3 regions of the Clostridium fungisolvens genome follow, and region 1 is predicted to be linked to each of the others. Evidence: riboswitches for the same ligand, from Rfam matches in the RefSeq annotation. Region 1 holds a riboswitch; each other region holds the start of a gene.

Evidence for each region. Region 1 has a riboswitch for cobalamin ahead of bsdtw1_RS18675 (sirohydrochlorin cobaltochelatase). Riboswitches for the same ligand answer to the same signal wherever they lie in the genome.
Region 2: linked by a shared signal. The riboswitch ahead of bsdtw1_RS08050 (energy-coupling factor ABC transporter permease) and the one ahead of bsdtw1_RS18675 (sirohydrochlorin cobaltochelatase) in region 1 are both predicted to bind cobalamin.
Region 3: linked by a shared signal. The riboswitch ahead of cobT (nicotinate-nucleotide--dimethylbenzimidazole phosphoribosyltransferase) and the one ahead of bsdtw1_RS18675 (sirohydrochlorin cobaltochelatase) in region 1 are both predicted to bind cobalamin.

What each region holds. Positions count from the first base shown of each region.
Region 1 covers NZ_BLZR01000001.1:4,221,109-4,228,370, forward strand. Annotated here, with positions in the region: gene bsdtw1_RS18665 (cobyrinic acid a,c-diamide synthase CobB) at 49-1,362, opposite strand; gene bsdtw1_RS18670 (cobyric acid synthase) at 1,376-2,917, opposite strand; gene bsdtw1_RS18675 (sirohydrochlorin cobaltochelatase) at 2,931-3,806, opposite strand; cobalamin riboswitch at 4,167-4,417, opposite strand; gene bsdtw1_RS18680 (cellobiose phosphorylase) at 4,578-7,262, opposite strand, start outside.
Region 2 covers NZ_BLZR01000001.1:1,898,198-1,905,459, reverse strand. Annotated here, with positions in the region: gene bsdtw1_RS08065 (energy-coupling factor ABC transporter ATP-binding protein) at 1-276, opposite strand, end outside; gene cbiQ (cobalt ECF transporter T component CbiQ) at 327-1,115, opposite strand; gene bsdtw1_RS08055 (energy-coupling factor ABC transporter substrate-binding protein) at 1,118-1,426, opposite strand; gene bsdtw1_RS08050 (energy-coupling factor ABC transporter permease) at 1,426-2,166, opposite strand; cobalamin riboswitch at 2,468-2,650, opposite strand; gene bsdtw1_RS08045 (MFS transporter) at 2,806-4,047, opposite strand; gene bsdtw1_RS08040 (TFIIB-type zinc ribbon-containing protein) at 4,329-4,877, opposite strand; gene bsdtw1_RS08035 (fatty acid kinase subunit FakA-related protein) at 5,199-5,450, opposite strand; gene bsdtw1_RS08030 (MBL fold metallo-hydrolase) at 5,596-6,240, opposite strand; gene bsdtw1_RS08025 (multidrug efflux MFS transporter) at 6,290-7,262, opposite strand, start outside.
Region 3 covers NZ_BLZR01000001.1:189,533-196,794, reverse strand. Annotated here, with positions in the region: gene bsdtw1_RS00820 (FecCD family ABC transporter permease) at 1-763, opposite strand, end outside; gene bsdtw1_RS00815 (ABC transporter substrate-binding protein) at 775-1,650, opposite strand; gene bsdtw1_RS00810 (histidine phosphatase family protein) at 1,719-2,315, opposite strand; gene cobS (adenosylcobinamide-GDP ribazoletransferase) at 2,605-3,351, opposite strand; gene cobU (bifunctional adenosylcobinamide kinase/adenosylcobinamide-phosphate guanylyltransferase) at 3,353-3,907, opposite strand; gene cobT (nicotinate-nucleotide--dimethylbenzimidazole phosphoribosyltransferase) at 3,904-4,980, opposite strand; cobalamin riboswitch at 5,310-5,672, opposite strand; gene bsdtw1_RS00790 (hypothetical protein) at 5,714-6,121, opposite strand; gene bsdtw1_RS00785 (GNAT family N-acetyltransferase) at 6,211-7,059, opposite strand.

The sequences.
Region 1 (7,262 bases):
TAGATGTATAACTTTGTAATAAAATATATTTATCAAATCAAGTTCCTATTATAAATTTATGTCCACCAAACTACTAAACATTTCAATATTTCCGAAGAAATGTATGTGAGCATAAGCTGCAAGGGTATTATTCTTGTGATAACCACATTGCCACTGTTTTATTGAGTTATCAAAAGTAGTCTTGGAAACCTTGTATATTTTCTTTTCATGAGATTCTATCTTTGATCTATGAAACTCATGACAATTAATCTTACTTTCATTTTTCAAGATTTTATTTTCCTCCGACACTTCTAGTTCAGCATAGCCAAAATTCTGAAGCCTGCTTGTAAGCGTAGCTTTACCTTCAAAAAAGCCTACTGAATTGGTCCCTTCAATTTGTTCCATTAGATACATAAGACCGCCACATTCACCATAACACCTTAACCCTGAATTTAGCTGAACATTTATAGATCTTAACATAGATTTATTTTCACTTAATTCTTTTATAAATACCTCTGGGTAGCCTCCTCCGAGATAAAGAAAATCAATATTTTTAGGTAACTCTTTATCTTTAAGTGGGCTAAAATATTCTACTTCTCCAACCTGTTCTAACAGCTCCAAGTTTTCCTTATAATAAAAGCTAAAAGCTTTATCATATGCTACAGCTGATCTTATTTTTTTATTAGATAAATTAAAGTCATCTTCATACCTTTCAGTATTATCAAAACATCTCATAAGTGCTTCTACATCCACATGAGCTTGTATTAGATCCGAGCATATATCAATTTTCTCATCTAAATCATTTATTTCACTGCTTTGTACCAGTCCAAGATGTCTACTTTTCAAAACTAATCTTTCATCTTTAGGAAGATATCCAAATACTTTTACGCCGCAATTTTTCTCAATTGCCAGCTTTAGAAGTTTATAATAACTTTCACTTATATTATTTAGCACCACACCAGCTATAGTAACTTTCCCAAAGTTCTGCAGCCCTAATATTTCTGCACATAGGGTTGCTACTTGAGCCTTAGGTGAAAGTACAAGTACTACCGGTATATTCATAACCTCTGCCAGATGTGCTGTAGAGTATTCATAGGTTATTCCCTTACCATCATATAATCCCATGACTCCTTCGATTATTCCATACTCTCCAACCCCTCTTGAAAAACTTGCCTTAACTCCCCTATCTCCCATAAGGAAAAGATCTAGATTTCTTGATGTAGACTTTGTTATATGAGAATGAAAGGCTGGATCTATATAGTCCGGTCCTGCTTTATAACCTTGTACCTTTAACCCTTTACGTTTCAATAGGTTAAGCAGTCCTAAGGTAAATGTAGTCTTACCTCCGCCGCTAGAATTTGAGGATATAATTATACTTTTCATCACTTGTATCCTCCTATAATTTCTTTTCTAATCCTACTATTTCGTATATCTTATCCATATCTAAAGAATTCCTAACAATATCAGCTAACTTATCAAGTTCACTTTCTCTTAAACTTTCATAATTGCTTGCCTTTTTATAATGTAATCCTTTTTTCTCTCTTAATTTATTAATAATATATTCTCTAAACATACATCCATCAAAGATACCATGTATATATGTGCCCATTATATTGCCATTAGTATTTATTGCTCCATCTTTATAAATTAATTGTTGTTCTCCTAGATACTTGCCATTTTTCTCTACTATTTCGAATAATGGCTCCACTTCTGTTCCATAGCTGCTTATTCCCATATGAATTTCATAGCCATATATTTGTTCTAACTGTTTACAATAGTTATCAGACATATTATTCTTTTTTAAGAATTCAGATATTACATTTGCCTTAACTCTTGTAGTAACCTTTTCTTTTTCAAACACAGTTCCTATATCTAAAAGACCCATTCCCTTTATCTCTCTAAGCTCTGTTTCAACCTCATATGGGTCCTCTATAACTTTTCCGAGCATCTGATATCCACCGCAAATTCCAATAACCATACCATCCTTTGAATAAGTTATAATCTTATCCTCTAAGCCATTTTCTCTTAAAGCTTTAAGATCCTCTATAGTATTTTTACTTCCTGGAATTATTAGAAGATCTGGTGTACCAAACTCTTCTGGAGAAGTTATAAACCTTACAGATACATCTTCTTCATTTTTCAACGCATCAAGATCTGTAAAGTTTGATATTCTAGGAAGCTTTATTACTGCCACATCTATAGGTGCAATTACCTTCTTATTGAAATCTACAGCTCCATCTTCATCTTCTAGTTTTAGTCTGAAATAGGGAACAACTCCAAGAGTAGGCTTATCTATTATCTCCTCTAACATATCAAGTCCAGGCTCGAGTATTTTAACATCACCTCTGAACTTATTTATAATCGTTCCTTTAACTCTTTTTTTCTCATCTTCCTTAAGTAAAAGCATAGTTCCAGCTAATGCAGCAAATACTCCACCCTTATCTATATCTCCAACTAAAAGCACAGGTGCATCCACAAGTTCTGCCATCCCCATATTTACTATATCTTTATCTCTTAGGTTAATCTCTGCTGGGCTTCCCGCACCTTCCATAACAACTATGTCAAAGTCTTCTTCTAGCTTATCAAAATGTTTTTTAAGCATATCCTTAAAACCAGATTTCATATTATGGTATTCCATAGCAGTATAGTTGCCAAATACTTTTCCATTAACTATCACTTGAGATTTTTTATCTGAAGTTGGCTTAAGCAAAATAGGATTCATATATACTTCTGGTTCTAATCCGCAAGCATAAGCTTGCAAAACTTGTGCTCTCCCCATCTCTTTACCATCTAAGGTTATATAAGAATTTAAGGACATATTTTGTGATTTAAATGGCACTACCTTAAACCCATCTTGTTTAAATATTCTACATAATGCAGCTACCAAAATACTTTTCCCAACTGAGGATGCAGTACCTTGTATCATGATTTTAGCCAAATTTTACCACCCCTTAAAAATTGCTAGCCATTCCTTTTTTATTCTTTCCTATACCTATATATTTCTCACTTATGGCATCTTCTAAATGTTCAAGATATAGATTTTGTATATTAATATTTTCCCCTAGTCCATGCATATAAACATCCACTTCAAAACCTTCTTTTTCAAGTATACTTTTCCATGAATCTTCTTCATCTCCAGCCATATCATTTACGGCGTGATCACCAGCTACTAGTAAAAGTGGCATTAACGTAACTTTGTTTATATGATTTTTTCTTAAATTCTTTATAACGTGATTTAAGGTTGGATAACCATCTATGGTTCCTATAAAAACCTTATCAAAATCGTTATCCCAAAATACAGTTTGAAGACAACTATAGGTTGAATTTGCCGGGTGATGTGTTCCGTGTCCCATAAAAACAACAGCTTCATCTCTTGATACTTGGTTTTCTAAAGCATTCACCATCAAGGTATAATCATCCGGTATATCGTCTTCTTCTCCTTTAAAATACAAAAGTGGTCTTCCAAGCTTTATATATTTAAAGTCATTGTCCTTTGAAAAACTTTCTATTACATTTCTTATATAGTCATATTCTAAACCTGGTATAAGATGAAGAGGTTGAACTATTATTTCATTAAAACCTTCTTCCTTAAGCTTTTCTAACGCTTCTTCAGGTGTATCTACATACATGTCATACTTACTAGCAAGTTTTTTTATTACACCATGAGCTGTGAAAGCCCTTCTTATTTCGTATTCATCATGTTTTTCTTCTATCAATTTCTCTATTTTTTCTATAGTTAGCTTTCTTGTATTCTCATAAGTAGTTCCAAAGCTAACCACTAGTATTGCTTTCTTACTAATATCTTTCTTTTTTATTACATCCTTCATTAAACTTCCCCCTAAAAATATGCTTCCTCATTTAATCTACAGATGTACCACTTCGTAATAGAACTTATTATTTTTAAATTCTCTCACCAGAAGCCGTGAGAGTTTTAAAAATAGATTAAGATTCGAAGTGGTACATCTATATTCACAAATTAAAAACTTATGGTCAATAGGCACTAAAAAATAAAAAAGATAATACTCCTCAAAAGAATACTATCTTTATAAAAGACTTATATATAGAAATTTTGCGTATAAACTATACCTATAACATATAGTATCATTATGCTCAAAATAAGCATTTATTAACGCATATTAATTCCGTATAAACTATCAATAAAAATAGTACTTTCCCTCCGAAAGACTTACTTTCCCTCAATTTAGGCAGGTCTCCTGGCTCGTGCTTCTTTCTCTCCTTAACCTTCCCCTTTTTTATTAGATTAAAGTTCTTACCTTGTTTTCTAATCTTAAGGCTTAACTTTACTTCTATATAAGAGTGGTATTCAAAGGTTCGTCTTCACTTACAGTAGCGGGGGCTGCTGCGGATTTTAACCGCATTCCCTTTTCACCTTTCTAAAAATAGTTTCTTGAAAGGCACCTAAATCTGTTATTAACTTGTCAAAATTAGCTTACATTTATATAAGATGTTTGTCAATATATAGATAAGGCAACCTTTTTCAGTGAAAAAATCGCTGAAGCAACTTTTACAGTAAAAAATCCACAGCCAAAAATATCAGCTGTGGATTTTTAAGATCATCTTCTTATCATATTTGTATTTTAAGCCAAGTAAACATCTATACTTCTGAAATCCCCTTGTCTTATCATTTCAGCATAGCGCCCTTCAATTATACCGCCCACTATTTCAAAAGCCTCTTCATCAAAAGTCCTTAACTCTAATCTTTCTACCACAGCACCATTATCCCCATAGGTATTTTTGCTGCTCCTATTATGATAGGTAACAATAGTTTTTCCAAGGAACTTAAAGCTAATTTCATTATTGCTGTTAAACAACCAATGTGGAAGTATAGGTTTTAATTCTAGTTTTAGTTTTCCTTCTTCATATCTAAATACATTTTTACCAGCCATCATCACAAACCACATACTTAACATTTCTGAGGTTGATCCAGTAAGTCTTGATACAAAACCTCTTCCATGCACTTCTTCATCTGGGTTTACTGAGCTTGCTATAAACGATGAGTTTTCAAGAGTACTTCTTCCATAAACCTTAGGATCTATAAAAGGTATCAATGCAGTCTTTATATCTTCAAAATATTCATCATACAAACCAGCTTTTAATAGTCCTAGTAGATATTTATATTCCATATGAAGGAATATTGACTCTCTCTCAAGCCAACCAGCAGTGAAGGCTCTAGCTCTTCCTACTTCATGGGTAGTTTCGTCTAAAGGCTCTGAAGTCTTATACATATTAAGCTTTTCATCATATATCTTACTATTTTTTATCTTATTATAAAGTGATTTTGCCTTATCTATGTCTTTTAAACTCTTAAGCATTCTAGCTGGACCTTCAAGGAACAATGGTATTGGAACGCATTCAAATTCCTTTACTAAAACATTTTGATATCCATTTACAGGATTCTTCTTGCCTTCTAATATCTCATATTCTTTAGCTTCATAAGTTATATAGGTAGGATATATACCCTTTCCTAATTCCAAAGCTTTTTCAAGTCCTTCATTAAGCTTAGTTCTAAATTTGTTAAATATCTCTAGTATTTCTTTACTTGTTAATTCTTTCTCTTTTCCATCTATTCCAAATCTTATTTTTTCTCTATAGGCTTCTTTTAAATAAGATATCTTGTCCCAATATTCAAATTGGCCTATTTCCCCATTATTTTTTCTATTTAAAACAGCGTCAACATCTGTGATCAGTTCAAATAATTCTGTATGAATTGGAACTGACTTATCAAACTTCTCTGAGGCATCTATTATAAAGTTCAAAACTCTAACTAATTCCGCCGATTCATTTATACTAGACCCAAATATTCCAGGCAATCCATTCATAGCATCATTCCAGCCTGGCTTATTGGCTTCCATCTCAATGCCCATTCCCATTGGATCAAGATTTACAAATTTATTTAAAGCAAGAGAAATAAGCTTTGCATATAAATTTGTTTCGTATATATCCCCAGCACCATTGTCCTTTTTAAGCCAATTAGTATCAGTTAGCTTTATATTAAGCTTATGGCATTTTTCTTCATCTTCTAAAATAGCTCCATATTGACGAACCTTACCATTAGTAATTACATATTTATCGCTTCTTGGCAGTACTCTTACTGGACTATCAAAAAATCTATAGTCTTTGGTCTCAAATAAAAACTTTTCTAACTTATCTGGATATATATTTAAATAGTTATCTATAAGATCCATGTTATAAGTCCAGTGATCTGTCCAATATCCTTCTCCAAATTCAGCCTCAAAGCCTTGCGTAGAGTATTGTAAAACTCGTTCAACAAGCTCCTCGTAAGAACACTTTATAATTACATTATTGTCAGCTATATAGTTAATAAGCTTACCTGGAGTGAATTTACCCATTAATATATTTTTTACATTGTTATCTTCTTCATTAAATAATTCGAATACTTCATCAAACTTTTCTTTATCAAAGGTAAACTCTGATCCTTTTACTGATAAAGGATTGTATCCATCTGCTTGAATCAAATCCATAAATTGTTTAACATTAAATTCTTGAACTTCTGGGTTTATTAAAACATCATTTCTACGATTTTGATTAACATCTCTAAAGTTACCATTACCTTGAGAATAGTATGCAGGCTCTATAGAGAAGAAATTATATTCTCTTTCAAGATCTCCATGTTTTCTTGAGTATACATGGTAAACATGATTTTTTCCGTTACCTTTAAATACTAATGGATATCCGCCTCTAAGAACATTATCCATGTAACATTGACTTATATATTGATCAAAGAGATGATTTCCTGTTTCTGTATAAGTATTATCAACTAAGTCTTCAATTAACTTTCTTGCTTCATCTTCTTTTATTTCTACATATGCCACATTAAATCTATCTTTTATAGAATTTATAAGTTCAACACTAGCAATATGGCCATAAATGCTGCATAAAGTAAACTTTTTAGTAAGTCTCACAGCTTTTCCTGAGAAGCCTCCTGAAACCTTGTTCTGAGGTACTTGCTTCTTAGAATATATGTCCTCTAAGTCATTGTCTTCAAATCCGAAAGGTCTAATAAGTGATGTATTACATCCAAAAATTAAATCCATATCTATTATAGGGCTTATCAACTGATTATCTTCACTAGAGAATGATAAGAAGAAATTTCCCTTATTAACCTCACCCACTTCTGCTGAATCATTTGTAGTGGCTCTAACCTTATAGTAAGCTATATTATTTTCTAGATTAAAGACATCAAACCATGATTTCATAAGGTTTGCCATCGCTTGATAGTCGGCATTAGTTATTCCATATGG
Region 2 (7,262 bases), 2.3 Mb from region 1:
CTCAGGATCTTGAAACACAATTCCTACATTTTTTCTTAGTTCCATCAAGGAATTTCTGTTATATTTAACCTCTTTTTTGTCGTATATTAACTTTCCTTCCGTGGGCTTTAATACACCATTAAAATTCAAAAACAATGTGGACTTACCTGAACCATTGACACCTAGAAAAGATATTTTCTTTCCTTTTTCTATTTTTAAATTTATATTATTCAAAGCCTTAGTCCCATCCTGATATTTAAAGCTTAAATTTTTAGTTTCAAGTATGTATTCACTCACTATATTTCCTCCAATAATTTAAATGTAATCCTAAGTTAAAGTGTTAAACCTTATATCTTCCCCCTGATAAGATATTCACTAAAAGCTATAATTAATAAGGCTGCTTCCGTAAAAGCAATTAGTAAGATATTTTTAAATAAACTTGGATAGTTTTCTTCAAGCAAGTCTATATCACCGTCATAGCATCTTGATTCCATAGCTGTGTAAATGTCCTGTGATCGCTTATAGGAACTTATAAATAAGGATGAGATTAATTTAGCTAATGAATTGTAGCTAAGTCTAAGTGTTGAATACCCAAGCCTTGAATTTTGAGATGTATATATCATATTTACCGTGTCTAACAATACAAAAATAAATCTATATATAAGCCCCATTAATTCAACAAATAATTTTGGTACTCTTAGTTTTTTTAGTACAGATAAAACCTCAAACAATGGCGTACTCAGTGTTAGAAAGTATAAGCATGAAACTGATGCCAAAGACTTAAAAAACAGACTCGTAGCTGTCTCAAAACTCTCTGAAGTACACCCTAGCTTAATGTTTAATATATTAAATCCAAATATTAAGTTATCAGCACTATGAACTATATTTATCGCTATAGTGATTATTCCAACTATCAAGAATGATAGTGGTAATGACATTAATTTCACGTAAGTTCCTAAGGGAATTTTTCCTTTAAAAACAGTTATTCCTGACATGAGAAGTAATACTATCACTGAAATTACAGTACTATTTAAAGCAATACAAATAAACATAGTAAAGATAGCAAAAATAAATTTTTCCGTTGGATTTACCCTTCTTAGTTCAGATATATATGCTAATTTATCAATCGAAAACATATTTATTTCTCTGCCTTTCTAGACTTTCCCTTTTGGTATCCAAAATAATAACATACAATACCTGTCCCTATTGCAGCTTGTAATGCAAAAAGTAAGCTTTCTATTTCCCCACTAGGTGGTTGCCATATAGGTGAAAACCAAGGTTTATATTCCTTATTTATGTCTGTTATAGCCTTTTTTGCTTGATCATCAGAACCAGAAAATTCACCATTTTTAATAAATACAAGTGGAGCCACAGCTATTATTATAACTAGCAAAGCTAATATAAAATTTTTTATTAGAAGACTCTTATTTTTCAACTTCACAGCTATTATTCCTCCTTCGATATTACTTTAAGTTCTATTAATTCCTGCTTATTATAGTTCTTTAACAAATTAAATATAATTACTGTTAATATCCCTTCACTTATTGCAAGAGGAATTTGAGTAACCGCAAAGATTCCTAAAAACTTAGCTGCAGAAGCTAAAACTCCACCACTTTGATCCGGAAAAGCCAATGAAAGCTGTATTGCTGTTATAACATATGTCATTAAATCTCCAATCATTGCAGATAAAAATACAGATATGCTTTGTGAAACTTTAAGTGTCTTCAAAATCTTGTACAAAAAATATGAAACAAAAGGTCCTGCTATAGCCATAGAAAAAGTATTAGCACCTAAGGTTGTAATTCCTCCATGCGCTAAAAGCAAAGCCTGAAATATTAACACAATTACTCCTAAAGCACTCATTATAGTTGGTCCAAAAAGTATGGCGCCTAGTCCCACACCTGTAGGATGTGAACAACTCCCAGTAACTGAAGGTATTTTTAACGCTGACAATACAAAGGCAAAAGCTCCTACCATAGCTATAAGCATTTTAGTTCTAGGATTTTCATTTACTTTTTCTCTTATTGTAAAAAAGCCAACCACTACAAATGGAATTGCTAAAACTCCCCAAGCAATACACCATTTTGCTGGTAAGAATCCCTCCATTATATGCATTGCATATGCTGTTCTAGGGATAAATAATAACGCAATAAAAATACCTAATGCAATTTGATATTTCTTTTTCATATAAACACTCCTATTTTATAGACTTTAATGTTTGTTTAAAACCACTTTGTTCTTGTACTAAAATTCTATAGTCTTCTAAACAGTAAAAAAGTCCTCTTAACTAAAATGTTAAAAGGACATAGTAACAAAACATACTTAATCATATAAAATAAGTAAGCAATTTTTCATTCTACCGCCCCTCTCTATCACTCGTAGAGTTAATGATGTGCCACTTCGTAATAAAATTTATATTTTGAAATTCTCCTCTCAGAACCCAGAGGAGTTTTGAAAATAGGTTTCGGTACGAAGTGGTACATCTATAATTGGTGCAAAAATATAGGCAGGTCTTCTGACTCAAGACTCATCATTTAAATACGCCTTCCCTGTTTCCAAGTGACATTTATGTATTTAAACTCCTCTAATACAGCTACGGGATAGTTCAGGATTCTTACCTGATTCCCTTTTAATTAATCAATACGATTAAACCTATATTTCATTATTCAATTCATATTTATATTTTCAAATTCTCCTCTTAGAACCCAGAAGAGTTTTAAAAATAGCTTTCCTACGGAAATGTTACATCTTTAAGTATACTGTCATATACCTTTATTGTAAACTTCAAATATTTTTTGCACATTCATACATATTACTTTAATGGAATTAAACTCTTCTAACATTCCATTTTATATACCACACTACTGCAATGCTAAATATAAAAGTCAGTATCAGTATATTGAACATACCTAAATTAAAATCAATTAATTGTCCATATATTATCTGCCCAGGGGCAACACTTGCGGTAGCAACTGCTGTAGAAAAAGCACTAACTTTCCCTAGCATATCTTCTCTCACTTCTTGTTGGATATATGTTAAGGAAATAATATTAGATAATGCTAGTGACAGCATTATTCCAAGACCTCCTATGGAATAAAGCCCTAGTGTTACAAACTTGTTTTCTCCACTTATAACAGTAGAGACTGCCATAATAAACATAGCTAGTATCATTGGATACATTGTTTTATGTAATATATTTATTTTAAACAAGTTAGGTTTCAAGGTAATTAGCATACCTCCTATTATCATTCCTAAAACAAATATTGCTTCAATATATCCATAAATGCTTGAAGGCATACTTAGTTTTACGTTAATAAAGTATGGAGACACAACACTTAACACCGGAACTACAAAGATATTAGTGAGTGCATATGAAAATATAATTCCTAATACTATCTTCTTTTTTTCTTTCAAATACATAAAGCTCTTTTTCATTTCGCCAATAGATTGTATCAGAGGATTTTTAAACCTTTCTTTTACTTCTAAATCAGGAATATCTAGAAACAGCTCTAGTATTGCTGCAACAAGGAAACTAACTGAGTTTAATATCACTACCATTTTCATTCCCAAAAAACTATATAACAGTCCCGCAACTATTGGTCCAGCTAAATTAACTACATACCCAACCTGCTGAATTACTCCATTGGCAGAAGCTAAGCTTTCTTTCTCAACAATTTGTGGAATACTGGATGTGACAGAAGGACTATATAAAGTATAAATTGTAGAAAGCATAAACATTACAACCGCTACTATTATGGTATTATCCTTACCACTTAATATTATGATTGAATATACTCCCATTAACGCTGTACTAATGAAATCAAGATAAATCATGATCTTTTTCCTGTTTACCGTGTCTGCTAAAAAACCCGCAATTGGTGCGAACAGTATATATGGAATAGTTGAAATTGCTAGTATTGTTGAAAATATCCCGGCACTTCCTGTTAAATTTAATATATATAGCGACATACAAAATCTTTGAATAGAATTTCCAAACAAAGAAATTATTTGTCCAATAACTACTATAATAAAGTTTTTATTTTTCATTTCTTCTCTTACCTTTTCAATAATATTATGTTTTATATGATATCAATTCTCAACAAAGGTAAGTATACATAAAATTAATCTCTATTTCAACTATTACACCACATTTAACTACTTTTATACATAATATGATTATTTCCAGATATAATTTGCAATAATGTGATTTATATAAATATTAATAAACATACTAATGAAGGTGACATCAAGTGAAGAATTTAAGGCTACTGTTCTAAAAAGATTTACGGAAAAACTCCATTAAAATCCAGAAAAACAAAATAGAGGCTTTTTAAAAGCCTCTATCATTCTTATAGCTTATAAGGATTTTCATTCATCAGATAAGCTAATAACATAGATTTATTTTCACTTTCATCTATCCATTTTTTTGTCTGCTTTAGTCTTTCATAATCCTCAGCACCAAACTTATTTGTATAATGCTTTTCTAAGAATTCTCTACTTTCATCTTCTCTAATCTTTTTTTGCCATGCTTCAGTAAAAAAGTTTTGAATTTTATGATGTAAATCAATGCTCTTAATTGACTCCCATTCATTCTTATCAAACCAGATTCCATTACAGGAACCACAATGCTCTAGCATAAAACTAAGTTTACTTGATACTTTATACGGAGTAAGTATAGTTTCACAATCAGGACAAAACTTAGGATTTGTGGAATCTTTAACAGATATGTATTTATCCTCTGTTACAGTTTCACTCTGATTTTTATTGCTATTGTGCCAGGTGAAATAGTCTCCAAAGCGCATCCATTTCCCTTCACACTCCTTACAAGTATAAACCCTTAAACCATTTTCTAAATACTGCTCTTCTAATTCGTTTGTTTTACATACTAAGCATCTCATATTTTTCTCCCCTTACAAGCTATATTAATTCATAACTAAAGATGAAATACTTCAATCCGAAACCTATTTTCAAAACTCCTCTGGATTCTGAGAGGAAAGTTTGAAAATATAAATTTAAGTATGAAGTTGTTCATCTAAAACTTAATATAATTATAATATTACTACCATATTTTGTATACAAACATTGATATTCGAAAAATTTTTTATATCTATATTATGCTTTGTTCCTTTAATATTAATGTACTTAAACTTTTCAGCTATAATAATCTTAAAAAGAATCAAAAATAAAAACAGACAAGTTTTCACCTGCCTGCTTAACTTTTAGCCTTTTAGCCCATTGGCTTGTCGTTCCATATTTTCTATAACAACATCATGAATATCACCTAAAGAAGCACAATACTCAAGAACCTTCCATGGAGTATTCGTATGAAAATGTATTTTTATAAGTTCATCATCTCCAACTGCAAGTAAGCAATCGCCTTCAATGTTTTGTGTTATATATTCATTTATTTCATCCTCTGAAAGATTTTCTCCCTCGATTAATAACTGTGTGTCAAATTTGTATTCAATCATAATTACTCTCCTTTATACTTTACAAATTCCTGTTTATATTATAATAATGTTTAAATAACAAAGTAGTGTTTTTTCTCATTATAATTCAAGCTTTTTGTAAAAGCAACAGAAGCACATACCCTTATTAGATTGTTAGATATACTATTTATTTATAATTAAGGACAGCTATCCCCTTATAATTTTCAATATTTTCTTTATTCAATTCTAGATCTTTATATGTTTGAGCCTTAATTCCTGAAGCTTCTATAAACTTATCAACTTTAGCAAAGGCTAATCCCATTGGGCCTAATGCTTTTGTCCTGTAGTGCATAGGTATAATAACTGTAGGTTTCAACTGCTTTACTACTTCTACAGCATCTGTAGCGTCAATTGTGTATCCTCCTCCTACAGGTACAAGGAGCACATCTACCTTTCCTATTTCTTCTACTTGTTTTGTATCAAGTATATGTCCAAGATCACCACAATGGCAAACATTTATATCATCAACTTTAAAATTGTATATAGTATTTCTTCCCTTTTTATCCCCTGAGAACTTATCATGAAAGGTATCAACACCTCTTATATCTATTCCATGTTCTGAAAATATGCCTAATCCATTTATGTGAACAAAATTTCCTTTAACCGCATCTATATTATTATGATCCTTGTGTTCATGACTAGTAGCCACTATTTCAGCTTCAATTTCTGGCAGCTTATATCCTAGCATATTTATATAAGGATCCATTAATATTTTAGTTCCTTGTTTAGAGGTTATCATAAAGCACGAATGTCCAAACCATTTAATTTTCATTATAATTCTCCAATCTTTTTAATATTTATATATACTGTATCTCGCAATATTATATCCTTTCAAGTTTTTTATAAACTTTAAAATATACCCACACAGCATTTAGCATCAATAATCCACTTGTAATGAAAAACACATAACTTATACCAAACCTTCCAGCTATTTGTCCACCTAAAACAGACCCTCCAAAAATACCCAAATACCCAGCAGATATTGTAAACCCAAAGACTCTGCCTGTAATAGAATTTGGAGTAATCTTTTTAACTAATGTATTCACAGATGGATTTAATCCACCAAAGGTAAGTCCTAATAAAAAACGCAATCCCATTAATTGCCATGGATTTTTTACAAAGGCTTGAGGCACATAAATAAGTCCTGCTATTAAAAGTGCCCACAATATAACTTTATGTGCACCTATCTTATCGGATAGTTTTCCTAATCTTGGAGCAGCAATTACGTTTGCCAGTCCAGAGGCTGAAAAAGCTAAGCCTGACACTAAAGCAACATGACTAGTATCCCTACTTAATTGTGTAACATAAACTGTTATAATGGGTTCAATAGTGTATAATGCTAAAGTTATAATAAAAAAGGTTAACGATAAAGTTATGGTTAGACTTTTCTCAGGCACACTATCCCATATTTCTTTTGAACTTAGTGCCTTTTTATCACTACGTACAAAATCTTCCTTAACAAATAAAAGCGTGGCTATAAATGCAACTAAAATCAACGCTCCAGTTATAAAAAAGACTGGCTGTAGTCCAAAAGTATCCCCTACTAAACCTCCTATGGTTGGCCCGATAAGTGATCCTGCAATACTAGCAGTTGAAAGAGTTCCTAATGCATACCCCGCATTTTCCTTATCTGTCTGAGTGGCTATGAGCGTAGTACAAGCTGTACTATACCCTGTTATCGCCCCTTGTAACAATCTTAGCCCAATTAGTACATATACATTTGGTGCAAATCCCATTAAAGATATTATTATAGCCATTCCAAGACTAGCTCTTAAAAGCATAGGCTTTCTTCCA
Region 3 (7,262 bases), 4.0 Mb from region 1:
TTACAGAAACTATTACAGCTATCATAATTGAGCTTACTACAATAATCAGCTTTTTAATCTTATCTACTTCAACTCCCAAAGAATATGCACCTTCATCTCCAGAAGCTATTATATTAAATTGTCTATAAAGTAGCTGAAAACTAATTGATATAACTATAACTATAGGTGCAATAATCAATATTTGGCTATAGGATGATTCATTGAAACTCCCCATGGTCCAATATATTATTCTTTCCATGGCTTCTCTATGTAAAATCATTGAAAGTGATATAACCGATGAAAAGAGAAAATTTATCGCCACACCTGCAAGTAATAATGTGGTTGTTGGGAGTTTTTTTCCTACCTTTGCTATGTTATAAACTAAAATTAGGGAAATAAAAGCTCCTAAAAAAGCAAGGACTGTGGTAAAAGCCATACCATAAGCTTCTAACCTAAAAACAATAGAAATAGTAGCACCAACTGCTGCTCCAGAAGATACTCCAAGAACATACGGATCTGCCATTGGATTTTTGAATATCCCCTGAAAAGCAGCTCCACTTACTCCAAGTCCTGCCCCTACTAAGGCTGCCAGTATTATTCTTGGTAATCTTATATTAAATATTATTTTTTCATATGTTGAATCTATATTCACACCAATTAGCTTTAGCCATATTAATCTAACTGCATCAGTAGATTTTAGCGAAGCTGACCCTACCGTAACAGAAGCTATTACTAAAACTATCAGTAAGATAAAAAGTACTGATAGTAGTCTTTTTTTCTTCATTTAACTACTCCTTAAAAAGCCTCTGGATGTAATATTTTCGCAAGTGCCTCTAAGCCGTCAGCTTGCCTTGGCCCTTGTCTAACCAACATATTATCATCAATTTCAAAGACTTTGTTTGCTTTTACTGCAGGAAGATCTTTATATCTATCTGCTTGTATAAATCTCTTCTTAGCATCATATTTATCAGATAATATTATAACATCTGGATTATTCTCAACTATTTTTTCAAAGCTGTAATTCCATCCCTTAACATCCTTAGCTATATTATCTCCACCTGCTTTTTCTATAAGCTGACCAACAAAAGTATCTCCACCTGCAGTAAAGTCCTGCTTACCAAAATCAACAACATAATATAGTTTAACTTTTTTAGAATTCTTTATTTTTTCTTCAACCTCTGAAACTTTTTTCTTCATTTCATCTACTATCTTTTGTCCATCATTCTTAACTCCTAAAACTTCTGCTGTATCTAGAATATTTTTATATGCTCCATCGAAATTATCTTCTCCATAAAGTACTGCAACCTTTATGCCTAAATCTTCAAGCTTTTTAAGTACTTCCTTAGAAAAATGTGCTCCAGCTATTACTAAGTCAGGTTTAAGCTCTGTTATTTTCTCAATATTAGGATTTTCTAACCCACCAACCTTTTCTATCTTGGAAACTTCAGCTGGGTAATCATCATAGTCTGATCTTCCTACTAAAATACTTTCCTTTTTTAAAGCAAATATAGTTTCAGTAGCCCCTGGTGATAATGTTACTACTCTTTGAGGTACCTTATCCAAAGAAACTTCTCTATTGTATGAATCAGTTATTTTTATACCTTTAACTTCTTCTTTTTTTGTTTCACTCTTTGTACATGCCATTAGTGATAAGGTAAATACTAATGCCATTATTATAATTGCTAACTTCTTTATATTTTTCAAATTTTGTTCCTCCTGAAATATGATTTAAAATCAATCTATTTATTTAGAAATTCTAAAACAGCACTGTCTTTGCATACAGTGAGCAAACTATAGCATCCATGGCTAATATTAAATTTATAGAATCCTTCATAATTAAAACCTAAAAGCTCACATAATATTACCCTTATAGTTCCCCCATGAGCCACTATTGCTATATTATCCTCTTCCTTTGATACTTTTATAATTTTTCTAATTCCTTCACTAACTCTATTATAAAAATCTTTAAAGCTTTCCCCTTCAGGAAATTTAAAAATCTTAAAATCATCTATAAAACTTTGAAACTGTTCGCTGTAATTTTTACTTATATATTTATAATCTTTACCATCCCAAAGTCCAAAATTTATCTCATTAAAACTCAAGTTTTCCTCAAAATAAATTGCACTGCTTGAAAAATCAAAAATAGCATCCGCTGTTTTTTTTGCTCTTTCCATTGTAGAATAATAAACCTTATCTACATTTATATTTTCTAACTTACTCTTTAGCTTTAGGTTTTGTAGTTTTCCTTCCTCACTTAAGGGATAATCCTTAATTCCTTGATAGATTCCATTAAGATTTCCCTCTGTCTCTCCATGCCTTATTAAAATAAGTTTCATATTATCTCCTCTTAAAGATGAACAACTTTAAAATATGGCACTATTAAAGCACTGTATTGAAATTAAATGGTTAGTCATCCGATACTTTAATGAGCTTGTGCAAAGAATTAATATGATTTTCTCATATTCCATGGCTAAAACTGTAAACTCACTACGTTCGAACAGTACAGTTTTTTAACGCCATTCCATCTGAAAAAATCATTTAATTCTAATAGCTCGCTCATATAGCATCTCCTGCATAACCATTTAATTTCAAATAATACTCTTAACCACACCGTAAAATATATGTTTAAATTATATTCTGTAATAAACAGAAAACTACCAATACAAGTACTTCATTTAACTCAACACTGGCTCCTAAGATATCTCCTGTTATACCATCTAGCCTTTTTTCTATATAGGATCTAAAGCATACTGTAAAAATAAAGCCTATAACTATAACTATAAGTCCATAAGTTCTTCCCACAGCTAAAGTTATGATTATACCCAAAGCCAATGCTATACTAAAGGTTAGTGTAGAAATCTTTCCTATAAAAAGATCTCCTAAGCCTTCTTTCTCCCTTGCATATCTTCTTTTATACATCAAAAGTGTAGTTAAAGTTCTACTAATCACTGGCGAGATTAAAAGCGCTGAGTATATGTTAACCCTTGAAAGTTCTTCAATTGCTGAAAACTTTAAAAGCATCAGTGCAACAAGTGCCAACACTCCAAAGGTTCCAACTCTGCTGTCTTTCATAATTTCAAGAATCTTATCCTTACTCCTACCTGAAAATATTCCATCGGCAGTATCACTTAACCCATCTAGATGCAGACCTCCAGTAACAATAATGTGTGATATCATAGTAAATACCACTGGCAGCATGCCATGGAATAGCTTACATGTAATTATATATATAAGTAAATCTATTGCACCTATTATAAGTCCTACTAAAGGAAAGTATCTTACTGCATCAGCAAAATCCTCTCGCTTTACCTCCAAACTTAAATTTATAGGTATTCTAGTCATAAACTGTATGATTAAAATAAACTTTCTCAATTTATTCCCCCTTAATCCTTACAGGTATACCTGACACAACTAGGTAAACTTCATCTGATTCTTTTGCTAATCTTTGATTTACTCGTCCAGCTATGTCTCTAAATTCCCTAGATAACTTGTTTTCTGGCACTATTCCACTTCCAACCTCATTAGTGACTATAACTGCTTTGCAATTAAAGTTTCTTAGACCTTTTATTAAATTATCAATCTGAAACATAACCTTCTGTTCAATTAAATCATAGTCATCATTGCCATCGTCACTTAAATTTTCTAATAATATATTAGAAATCATTATGGTTATACAATCAACGATTACACCGTTATAAACTATATTACCACCTAATATTTTTTCAAATTCAGCTTGAAAATCCTTATAGCTTTCCAAGGTATGCCAATGGCTTGGTCTTTGCTCTCTGTGCTTCTTAACTCTGTCTTTCATTTCTTGATCAAAAGGTATTGAAGTTGCAATATATAAAACCTCTGGTTCATTTTCAAGTATCGACTCTCCAAAAGAAGACTTTCCACTTCTTGCACCACCAGTTACTAACGTAATCATATTTTCCCCTCCCAAAGCCCCTTATAATCATTTAAATCTACATTACCTTCTTCAAAGGTTGCCATTTCATTCATTATCTTTGTAGAAGCTTCTAATATATTGAAAGCTAATGGGCATCCAGATCCTTCACCTAATCTCATAGATAAATCTAATATAGGATCTAAACCTAACTCTGATAAAACTAAGTTATATCCTTTTTCTATTGATATATGAGATGGAAACATAAAATCTTTAGTAACGTTATTTAACCTATAGGCTATTAATGCTGCAATTGCAGAAATGAATCCATCAATAACTACCGGCATCCTATACTTTGCCGCACCTAAATATACTCCTACAAGTCCAGCTATATCAAAGCCACCAACCTTATGCAATACCTCTATTGGGTCGTTTATATTAGGTTTATTTATTTCTAAAACCTTTTTTATAACCTTCTTTTTCTTTTCGAAGGCTTCATCCGTAAGTCCTGCTCCTCTACCTACAGCTTCCTCAATAGTGCAACCAGTTAAGGCAATTAATATTGAAGAACTAGAAGTTGTGTTTCCTATTCCCATCTCCCCAGTGCCTATCAGGTTATATCCTTCATTTTTAAGCTTTGAAACCAAATCAATTCCTATTCTAATAGCTGTAAGAGCTTCTTCCCTTGTCATTGCTTCACCTTTAGCAATGTTTGATGTACCTTTTCTTATCTTACAGTTTATTAGTTCACTATGATTTATTTCTTCATTGATACCTATATCTACAACCTTTAAATCGCAATTGTTGTGTCTTGCTAAAACCCCTACTCCCGTTACTCCTTTTATAAAATTTACTGTTTGAGTCGCAGTAACTACTTGCGGAGCTGAGGCCACACCTTCTTCACATACCCCATTATCAGAACACATTATAATAACTGCTTTCTTTTCGATATTATTATATAATTCACCTGTTATTCCAGATAACTTTATAGACATTTTTTCAAGTTTTCCAAGACTACCTATAGGCTTCACCAAGTTATCCATTCTTTCTTTGGCCTCAGCCATAGATTTTTCATTTAAAGGTTCTATATCTTCTATTAGACATGCTTCCTGCATATTAATCCTCCCCAACTAAAACTATTTACCCTTAGGCTTCAATACTATACAACATAAAAATAAAAGACCTCCCTAAGGAGGTCTTTATAATTACTCTTCGAATCAATATATCTATATTAAAACTTATAAAATAGATAAAACTTACTCTCATAATTAATAAAGCTATAATTACATAAAGTATTTTTATATCCGCACACAAAATACTCTTGTTTTTCAACAATATAAACATTATTAGCATTGTATTAAAGTTTAAATGTACTCAAACCCTAAGCAAAATAATTTTATATCAGTAAAACTTGCTTTATTAACAGTAATTTTTCCCCCCCGGAAAATTAACTTTTCTTATGGCAGGTTTTCTGGCTTTGAATCATCCTACTTTTTGCTCCTTCCCAAGCTCTTTATATAGATGTGCCAATTCATTGTAAAACTTATTACGAAGTGGTACATTCATAGACATCTAAACTTTAACTACAAACTATACCTCCTAAAAATACAAACATTGGTATACTTTGAATCTATTAGATAGACATCCTTAACTCAGTGGATTAAAACTTAAATATCTTAAGTTTTAGTGCAAATTTTGTCATCATCACAGTAACGGGGGCTGCAAAGGTCTTTCACCTTTTTCCCTTTTAACTTCTATTGAACAAATGTATTTGTGCAACTGAAGCACCAATAAGAACTTATTAAATTGTCAACTAAATTATAGTATTCATATTTATTATAGTCAAGATTACTGCTTCTTAACTTTTCTTTTATTAGTATATTGTTTTATTAGATATACAGCTATTCTTATTATTAAGTAAATTATGAATATATATAAGAATCCCCATATACCAGCTACTATATCTGCAAACTCCATATTTCCTCGTTTAGTTATTTTTTGTTCTATTTCAATACCAAAAACTATTACCAGTAGTACTGTAAAAGTATATATGAATGATATAGCTGTAATGCTATACTTTGCGAGCCATTTAAATAGCATTTGGGTTCCTGCAAAAATTAAGATACCTATGATTCCTATAATTATAAAATGAAGTTGTTTGTCCGTAAGGTTATATCCAGAGCCCTGTGCTTTTTGTATAAAAACATCATGAATATCATTCACTGCTCTCATTAGTGCTTTTATTATTGCTACCATTGATTAACACCCCCTATGTTTAGTCTTATGTTATAGCTAATGTCTAAAATGTTCAAGTAGAAAATTATTGATAAATTATAAATACTATGCTACAAAATCTTATACATTTCATATTGGGATATAGGCATTTTCTTAAATTCATTCTTAACTAAAAACCCAAAAGCTTGACTATTATTAACAAAACTAGCAGTAATCATATTTATCCCTAATTCTTTAACAGCATAATTAATTAGAGATGAACCCACTCCACTTAATCTATAATTCTTATCTATATAAATAAAACTTATCTTTCCTGATTTATTTATGCTTAGTCCACTAATAAGAATATCATCAATAAATCCTCCATAATAGTATGTATCCTTTGATAAACTTAGATATTCATAAGCATTTTGCCAACTAACATGTCCATCATATCTATGGCATATTTCTCTATACTGGCCAAATGTTATATCCTTAATAACCAGTTTTTTATTATGGTATTTTCTCAAGTTGCTTGTATTATCATTAGAGTAAAAGGATATATCATAAATTTTGCTATATCCCATCTTATTATAAAAATTGATTGCTCTATCATTTCCAACTATGACTTCTAGAAACAATTGACTACAACCTTTACTCTTTGCAATCTCTTGATGTAATTGGAAAAGTCTCTTGCTTATCCAACCACCCCTATAGCTTGGATGAATTGCTAAGCCTCCACATCTCAAAGTTTTTATTCCTTCATATTCTTTTATACCACCTAGCATTAATCCTACAGGCTTATTACTGTCATACACTACGAAAGAATATTCTTTAGAATTCCCTTCTGTACCAAAGAATCTTTCTTCAAAATCTTCCTTATTAACATTAAGTTTTATTATATAGTCCGAGAATCCATCCTGAAACGCCTTAAATATATCATCAATAGTTACATCTAAACAATTTTTATATTTTATCATATACCCCCCCCTAAACCACAAACAGAACTATATACATATTATAATCCAAATACTTGTTATAATATTACTATCTCCCCATAACTTATTACAAGTAATAGTTAAAAATTTAAAATTATGTTAATATAAAATAAAAAAAAAGTCGCTGAAGCGAGCTTTTTTTTCGCGCATTTGCCTTTCCGAATGAATATGAGGAAAATTTGGTA